DNA from 2 places in the Mangrovibacter sp. MFB070 genome. Region 1 is predicted to be linked to the other one. Evidence: predicted binding sites of a transcription regulator. Region 1 holds the regulator's gene; the other holds the start of a gene.
What was found. The regulator PurR, encoded in region 1, represses purine synthesis genes. The targets are predictions, from matches to a motif close to CANGCAAACGTTTGCNTG.

Region 1 (4,434 bases):
CCAAAAACAGCGGACACACTCACAGCAAATATCCCCAACAACCAGGGTAGCATTTGCTGCCCTTGCCACTTTTTCAGTGCACTACGGCAACCAAAACCGCCCAGCAAAAAAGCCAGAGTTTGTGGTACGTAACTCAGTCCAATTGCTTCAGGCTCATAACCCATTTGGTGAAGAATAAAGGGGGAACCCGTGAGCCAGGCGAAAAAGCTGGCTGAGCAGGCTGCATAAATAATGACATTCCCACAATACCCTTTATGGCGCAGCAAAGAGGAATAAAGGGTGGGTTGAGAATGCGCTGTACGTTGTGGGCGTTGTGCACTGGTGTAATGCCAGAGGGGTAAAATCAGCAAAAGTGTGATGAGCAGCAGGCAGGCGAATATCGCCTGCCAGTCAAAATGGCGCAGTACCCAGCTACCGGCAAGAGGAGCCAGTGCCGGGGAAAGCGCAACCAGAGGCATGATAGTGGCAAAAACACGATTCGCCTGCTGCCCGGAGAAACGGTCAGTAACCAGCGCCTGCCAACTTACTGTTGCGCAACACACCCCAACCGCCTGAATAAACCGCAATACCAGAAATGCGGTTGGCGAAGTGACGAAAAAAATCCCGGCACAACTCAGTGCAAAAATCACCAGCCCGCTTAACAGAACAGGGCGGCGGCCAAAATGGTCAGAAAGCGGGCCCCAAATTAATTGAGCCAGAGCAAAACCGGCGAGAAACACACTCAAACTGGCGCTGATGGCCGACGGGGGAGCCCCCAGTGAAACCTGAATGGCACTAAATGCAGGCAGGTACATATCGGTTGCTAAAAAGCCCAGCATGCTAAGTCCGGCAAGCCAGGTAATAAAGAGGCGAGAGGCGCTCATGGTCAATCCTGATATAACAAAATTCGTGGCGTGAGTGTAAAAAGTGCATCCGCCGTTGTGAAACGCTAAAATTTGGATGTTCCTTTCAAAAATTTTGCAGGCAGGTTATGTGGTCAGAATATGCGCTTGAAGTGGTGGATGCCGTGGCTCGTAATGGCAGTTTTACTGGTGCGGCACAGGAGTTGCACCGTGTCCCTTCGGCAATCAGTTATACGGTGCGGCAACTGGAATCCTGGCTGTCGGTCGAGCTGTTTGAACGCCGCCATAAAGATGTAGAACTGACCCCCGCCGGGCGCTGTTTTTTGCAGGAGGGCCGCAGTGTTATCAAAAAAATGCATGAAACGCGCCTGCAGTGCCAGCAAATAGCGAATGGCTGGCGTGGTTCACTGGCGATTGCGGTTGACACCATCGTTCGCCCGGCAAGAACCCGTCAGTTGGTACAAGATTTTTATCACCATTTCCAGGATGTGGAATTGCATGTGCGGCCGGAAGTGTTCAATGGTGTGTGGGATGCACTGGCTGATGGCCGGGTAGAACTGGCAATTGGCGCGACCCAGGCTGTGCCTGTTGGTGGGCGTTACGGCTTTCGTGATATGGGTAGCCTGGCATGGTGCTGTGTGGTTGCGGCATCGCATCCGCTTGCGCAGATAAACGGTGCAATTGGTGATGACATACTTCGCCAGTGGCCGTCTCTGGTTCTGGAAGATACATCGCGTGAACTACCGAAAAGGATAACCTGGCAACTCAGTAATCAGCGCCGGATAGTGGTACCAGACTGGCAGTGTGGTTTCGCCTGCCTGAGTGACAGCATCGGTATCGGCATGGTTCCGGCACATATGGCGCAGCCGTTTATTGACCGCGGGGAATGGGTCAGCGTGCAACTTGAAAACCCTTACCCGGACTCGGCTTGTTGCCTGACATGGCGGCAAAGTGATGCCTCACCGGCTTTACAGTGGGTACTGGATTACCTGGGCGACAGCAGCACACTGAACAGTGAGTGGTTGCGGGAGCCAGGCCAGCTCCCGCAAGGTGATTAACGGCGATAATCTCTGAACGGGCCATCGGCCACTGAACGGCGTTCAATCAGGCGGGGATGAACCTCAATTGTCTGAGACTCCTCGCGCTTATTGATAATTCTGTCGAGCAGCATATTAAATGCCGTTTCGCCGAGAGAATCTTTGGGCTGGTGAACGGTGGTCAGTGCCGGGGTAAAGTAACGCGCGTTGCGCACGTTATCGTACCCAATAATCGAGATATCCTGTGGCACACGCAGCCCCATTTCGTCTGCCGCGCAAATAGCACCCATCGCCATAATATCTCCGCCACAAAACACAGCTGTAGGCCGCTGCGGGCAGGTAAGAATTTGCTGCATGGCGTTGTAGCCGGATTCAGGTTCGAAATCGCCGTGAACAATCCATGACTCAGGGACATTGATACCGGCTTCGTTCATTGCTTTCATGAAGCCGGAAAGCCGCCCTGAACCTGTGTTACGTTCCAGTTGGCCTGATATCACGCCAATTTCCCGGTGCCCGCGTTCGACCAAATACCGGCCAGCCATGTAACCGCCTTCGAAGGCGTTATCAATGACCGAGTCGGTAAAATCTGCCCGTGCTTCACCCCAGTCCATAACCACCATCGGAATGTGGCGGTACTCTTCCAGCATAGAAAGCAGTTCCTGGGGGTATTCTGAACACATAACTAACAGGCCATCGACACGCTTTTGCGCCATCATGGACAGGTAGGCACGCTGCTTTTCAAAGTTATTGTGCGCATTGCCGAGAATCAGAGTGTAGCCTTTGGCGAAACAGCTGTTCTCCACCGCTTCAATAATCTCAGCGAAATAGGGAGCTTCACTGCTGGTAGAAAGCAGGCCAATTGATTTTGTGTGGTTCACCTTCAGGCTGCGGGCTACCGCGCTGGGTGAATAATGCAGCTCTTTGATTGCTGCCCACACCGCATTACGGGTGTCTTCCGCAACAAAACGCGTTTTGTTAATAACGTGTGATACGGTTGTAGTGGAAACGTTTGCGCGTTTCGCGACGTCTTTTATAGTTGCCATTCGATGTCACTCCAGACCATATCCTAAACTCCTGAAAACTAATTGGTTAAACGTTTGCCTGGGCTTACCCCTGTAAGCAACGAATTGGGTTGCCAGCATGCCGGGATTGCGACATTAAACGAAAAGGAGGGGATAGTGGCCGGTACGTAATAAGTCAGCGTGCGATTTTGTCTTATATTGAGTAAAAGTGGAAGTGCTAAAGCACATATCAAACTAAATCTTTAAGGATTTTACGGCCAAACTGTGTAAAAATGATCTACACCCACTTTTTACAGGGAATAAGGAATTAATCATGCCAACTGAATTGAGATATTCACTGACTACGACTGTTATTACCTTAGGTCTGATTGTTGCAACGGCGCTGATTGCCATCCTGCATTAAGGCCTGTACTGCTTCACGCAGTTAGCATCGCTCAGGTGATGGCGTTGTTAGTTTTGGTGCCTGTCTAAGGGCCTGCTAATACACTGTCGCCTGGCTGTTGTCCTTTCTCCCTTCCTGCTATTTTCTTTACTGCCACACTGATTCTTTACCATTTAGCAAAACTCTATTATCACTATTGCCACTTTTCAAAGTGAAGTGTGACTGACATCATGTTTTCATCTTTTTTGTCTTTGCCCGCGCTTTTTTGCGCAGGCTAAAAATTGAGGTAGTGATGAAAGTCAATTTGCCATTACTTGCCCTGGCGATAGGGGCCTTTGGGATTGGTACCACTGAGTTTTCACCTATGGGGCTGTTGCCGGTTATTGCTGAAGGGGTTCATGTGTCGATTCCCGCTGCCGGCATGCTGATTAGCGCCTATGCCGTTGGGGTAATGGTTGGGGCTCCACTGATGACCTTGTTGTTATCTCGTTATTCACGGCGAAACGCCCTGGTTTTTCTGATGAGTATTTTTACTTTGGGTAATGTGCTTTCTGCTGTGGCTCCGGATTATGGCATGTTGATGTTTGCCCGTGTGATAACCAGCCTGAACCATGGAGCATTTTTTGGACTTGGGGCTGTGGTGGCTGCCAGTGTCGTCCCCGCGAATAAGCAGGCCAGCGCTGTTGCAACAATGTTTATGGGGCTGACAATTGCCAATATTGGTGGGGTGCCCGCGGCAACCTGGCTTGGGCAGTATATTGGCTGGCGTATGGCTTTCCTGGGGATCGGTGCGCTGGGGCTGGTAGCTATGTTCAGTTTGTTTATGACTATTCCGGCAAGTATCAAAGGCCACAGGCCGGATGTGGCGAAGGAGTTGAAGGTTCTTGCCCGGCCGCAGGTACTGGCGGCACTGCTTACAACGGTATTGGGTGCCGGTGCGATGTTCACGCTGTACACCTATATTGCCCCGGTACTGGAAACCATTACAGGCGCAACACCTGGGTTTGTCACTGCCATGCTGGTGCTGGTCGGTGTTGGTTTTTCTATTGGGAACTACTGGGGCGGGCGGTTAGCGGATAAATCGGTTACTGGCACGCTGGTTGGTTTCCTGGTGCTGCTGATTGCCAGTATGGCACTGGTGCCGCTGGTGG
Region 2 (4,434 bases), on a different contig from region 1:
CGGGATACCATTTAGTGACAGCGACCCGGCACTGAGCTGTATTTGGGTGTTTCGCCCCAGAATACTGCCAGGTTCAGGTTTCCAGGGCACCAGCCCACCACTTACCCGTTGAGCGGTAAGATTCCAACCAGTCTCCGGGCTGTTAATAGCCATATTGGTGAGTTGTAACCGCTCAGCCTGAAAAGGTAGTGGTGCGGCAGAAGGTAATAAATTCAGGGTACCACCGTCTAACAGGATGGTATCCACATGCAGAGGTTCTGAAAACTGCCGTGCGCTCAGGCCTATATCCACCTGCTTTGCCACCAGAGTGGCTGAATGGCCTTTCCTGCCAAATGTAACACCAGACAGCATGACATGGTCTGGCGCGCGCCAGGAGTGCGAAACAGACTGAATTTTTAAATCATAACCCGTGTTGTTGTTAACCCAGCGGACAATTTTCCCGGTTCCCCACGGGGTCTGCACCACAAAATACCCTGCAACCAGCACCGCAAAGACGACGAGCAGCAGTGCGAAAATAAACTTTCCTGCGAATTTCATAGTCTTCCATCCTGCGCAGATATCATTCGGGTGTTATGCCTTAAAAATATACAGACCTCAAGGGTGGATATGTGAGGAGTTGCATCCGAAAACAGGAACAGGTGAGAAAATAGGCAGAATATCGGGCAAATATGCCGGTACTGGCCCTGTTGTGCAAACCGGGCCAATACCGAATAACAGCTGTTATTGCTTTTCTTTTTCTTGCGGGAAAATCAGATTCAGCAGAATAGCAGTGATCCCACCTGCAGCAATCCCGGAAGAGAGCATGTTTTTCAGCCAGTCAGGAGCAAACTGCAGAATCAATGGCTGTTGAGATACGCCCAAACCTACCGCCAGCGATAATGCGATTATCAGGATGGCGCGGCGGTTTAACGGTTCACGAGACACAATTCGGACACCTGATGCGGCGATGGTGCCGAACATCACAATGGTGGCACCGCCCAGAACAGGTTCAGGAATATGTTGTACAAACCCGCTAACAGCCGGGAACAGGCCCAAAATGATGAGCATCAGTGCAACCACAAACCCGACATAGCGGCTTGCCACACCCGTTAACTGGATAACCCCGTTGTTTTGGCCAAAGCAGGAGTTCGGGAAGGTGTTGAAAATAGCGGAAACCATTGAGTTCAGGCCATTTGCCAGTACACCACCTTTAAGGCGCTTCATGTATAACGGCCCGGAAACCGGTTGTTCTGAAACATCCGACGTGGCAGTAATATCGCCAATCGTTTCCAGCGAGGTCACCATAAATACCAGCATTAGTGGCACCAACAGATTCCAGTCAAAGCCGAGGCCATAATAAAGCGGTGTGGGCACCATAATCAGCGCCTGGTTAGCGGCCGTGGTGTTTTCGGGCAGCATGCCCATAAGCCCTGCAGCAAGGTAGCCGATTGCCATGGCAATCACTAGCGATGCAACCCGTAAATAAGGGTTACGCTGGCGGTTAAGCAGAATAATGACGGCCAGAACTATCCCTGCCAGTAACAGGTTTTTAGGGGAGCCAAAGCTGTGGTCGTTCATGGCAGCGTAACCACCACCAATAGATGTCAGGCCGACCTGAATCAGAGATAACCCGATAATCATGACCACTACGCCCGAAACCAGTGGTGTGATAATGCGCCGGGCAAGGTGCAGAACGCGCGACAGTACCATTTCGGTACAGCTTGCCAGCATCAATGTGCCAAACAGCGCCGCCATCATTGTTGGAATATCTGCCCCACCATTTTTCAGCGCCAGCCCCCCCATGATCAATGGAGAAACAAAGTTAAAGCTGGTTCCCTGAATGGACAATAAACCGGAACCTACCGGGCCCCAGGCTTTAATTTGAATGATGGATGCCACACCGGATGCAAATAACGACATGCTGATGATGTGTTGGGTATCCGCAGCTGGTAACCCCAGCGCCTGGCAGATTAATAGTGCCGGAGTGATCACCGCGACAAACATAGCCAATAAATGCTGGCAGGCAGCAAACAAGGTTTGCGGCAAAGGCGGCCTGTCTTCCAGATGATAAATGAGTTCACTATTACGCGGTGGCTGAGCAACCGTTTGCGTATTTTCTGCTTCTGAATGGCTCGCGGACATTATTGGGATATCTCGTGGTGGAAAAGCGGTGATTTTATCGGACTAAATGGTAAAAGCAAACGGTTGCTTTTTGTAAAAATGATGTTAATAACTGGAAAACTGGTTTTTATGCTAAGCTCTGGCTGTTTTTTAGTTAGAATAATGCGTCTATCCGCTTTTTGGTGATATTTCTTATTACAGGACGATAGCGTGCAGCAACTGATGCGCACATGGAGTATTTCAATATGTTTCATCTCGATACCTTATCTACGCTGGTCGCCGCGACCCTGGTACTGTTGCTGGGGCGTAAACTGGTTCAAACCGTTCCAATCCTGAAAAAATACACTATTCCTGAACCTGTCGCTGGTGGGTTACTGGTCGCACTGGCATTGCTGTTGCTCAAACTGACGACAAGCTGGGAAGTTGAGTTTGATATGTCGCTAAAAGACCCGCTAATGTTGGCTTTTTTTGCCACTATCGGGCTCAATGCCAATATCGCCAGCCTGCGCTCGGGCGGCAAAGTCCTTGGTACATTTTTGATTGTCGTTGTTGGTCTGTTACTGATGCAGAACGCCATCGGCATTGGTATGGCAAAAGTGCTCGGGCTTGACCCACTAATGGGTCTGTTAGCCGGGTCGATTACGCTGTCTGGCGGCCATGGCACTGGTGCTGCCTGGAGTAAACTTTTTACCGAGCGTTACGGGTTTGAAAATGCCACCGAAGTGGCAATGGCCTGTGCGACATTTGGTTTGGTGCTGGGTGGGCTGATTGGTGGCCCGGTCGCGCGTTATTTGGTCAAACACTCATCCACTCCAGATGGTACTCCGGATGATAACGCTGTACCTTCAGCATTCGAAAAGCCAGATATCGGCCGCATGATCACGTCACTGGTACTGGTGGAAACCATTGCCATGATTGCCATTTGCTTAACGCTGGGGCGTATTGTCGCTCAGCTGTTGCAAGGGACAGTGCTTGAACTGCCTACTTTTGTTTGCGTGCTGTTTGTCGGCGTTATCCTCAGTAATACTCTGTCTGCTATTGGTTTCTATCAGGTATTTGACCGGGCGGTCTCTGTGCTTGGTAACGTCAGCCTTTCCTTGTTTCTTGCCATGGCGCTGATGAGCCTGAAATTATGGGAACTGGCTTCTCTGGCATTACCGATGCTGGCAATTCTGGCGGTGCAGGCACTGTCTATGGCGCTGTATGCCATCTTCGTGACATGGCGACTGATGGGCAAAGGTTATGATGCGGCAGTACTGGCAGCCGGGCATTGTGGTTTCGGTCTGGGGGCAACACCAACAGCCATTGCAAATATGCAGGCAATTACTGACCGCTTCGGGCCATCGCATATGGCGTTTCTGGTGGTTCCAATGGTGGGTGCATTCTTTATCGATATTGTGAATGCTCTGGTGATTAAGCTCTATTTGTTGTTGCCAATTTTTGGTGCATGACATATTACGTGCTAAACAATACCCCGCGGTTTTTACAGCCGTGGGGTATCAGGCATTAGAATAACGCTCAGTTTCTGGCATCCAGCGCTCAATGAGCGCAAGCGCTTGTTGGGGGTATTTTTCATGGATGTGGCGTGCCAGGCGTTGTACTTCCGGTATCATTCTCTGGTCGCGTAACAGGTCAGCGACTTTAAACTCCGCATTCCCCGTCTGACGTGTACCAAGCAATTCACCCGGCCCACGAATTTCCAGGTCTTTTTGTGCAATCACAAACCCGTCGTTACTGTCGCGCAGCACTTGCAGGCGCATTTGCGCCGTTTTGGATAACGGTGATTTGTAGAGCAGGACACAATGCGAGGCTACCGCACCACGGCCAACACGCCCTCGTAGCTGGTGTAACTGGGCCAGCCCAAGGCGTTCCGGGTTTTCAATGATCATCAGGCTGGCATTGGGAACATCAACACCCACTTCAATTACCGTGGTGGCGACTAACAGATGGAGTTTCCCGGATTTAAAATCCTGCATGACCGCCTGTTTTTCCTGTGGCTTCATGCGCCCATGGACCAAACCAACAGATAAACCCGGCAACGTGACTTTTAACTCTTCCCACGTAGCTTCTGCTGCCTGGGCTTCCAGTAACTCAGATTCCTCAATCAACGTACACACCCAGTAAGCCTGGCGCCCTTCTTCTGCACAGGCATGGCGAACGCGCTCAATAATATCCGGGCGGCGGGTATCAGGAATGGCGACAGTTGTCACTGGTGTTCTGCCTGGCGGTAATTCATCTATTACCGAAGTATCCAGGTCTGCGTAGGCTGTCATCGCAAGTGTGCGGGGGATGGGGGTTGCTGTCATAATTAACTGATGCGGGTGGAAGCCTTGT

Region 2: the regulator PurR is predicted to act here: its motif matches at 2,174-2,191, upstream of DT73_RS22625 (NCS2 family protein).

The regions. Positions count from the first base shown of each region.
Region 1 is NZ_JJMI01000022.1:527,264-531,697, forward strand. Features, by position in the region: gene punC (purine nucleoside transporter PunC) at 1-863, opposite strand, end outside; gene punR (DNA-binding transcriptional activator PunR) at 971-1,900, shown strand; gene purR (HTH-type transcriptional repressor PurR) at 1,897-2,922, opposite strand; gene DT73_RS27075 (YnhF family membrane protein) at 3,215-3,304, shown strand; gene DT73_RS11760 (MFS transporter) at 3,576-4,434, shown strand, end outside.
Region 2 is NZ_JJMI01000052.1:21,235-25,668, forward strand. Features, by position in the region: gene DT73_RS22620 (AsmA family protein) at 1-537, opposite strand, end outside; gene DT73_RS22625 (NCS2 family protein) at 721-2,121, opposite strand; gene gltS (sodium/glutamate symporter) at 2,346-3,551, shown strand; gene recG (ATP-dependent DNA helicase RecG) at 3,600-4,434, opposite strand, start outside.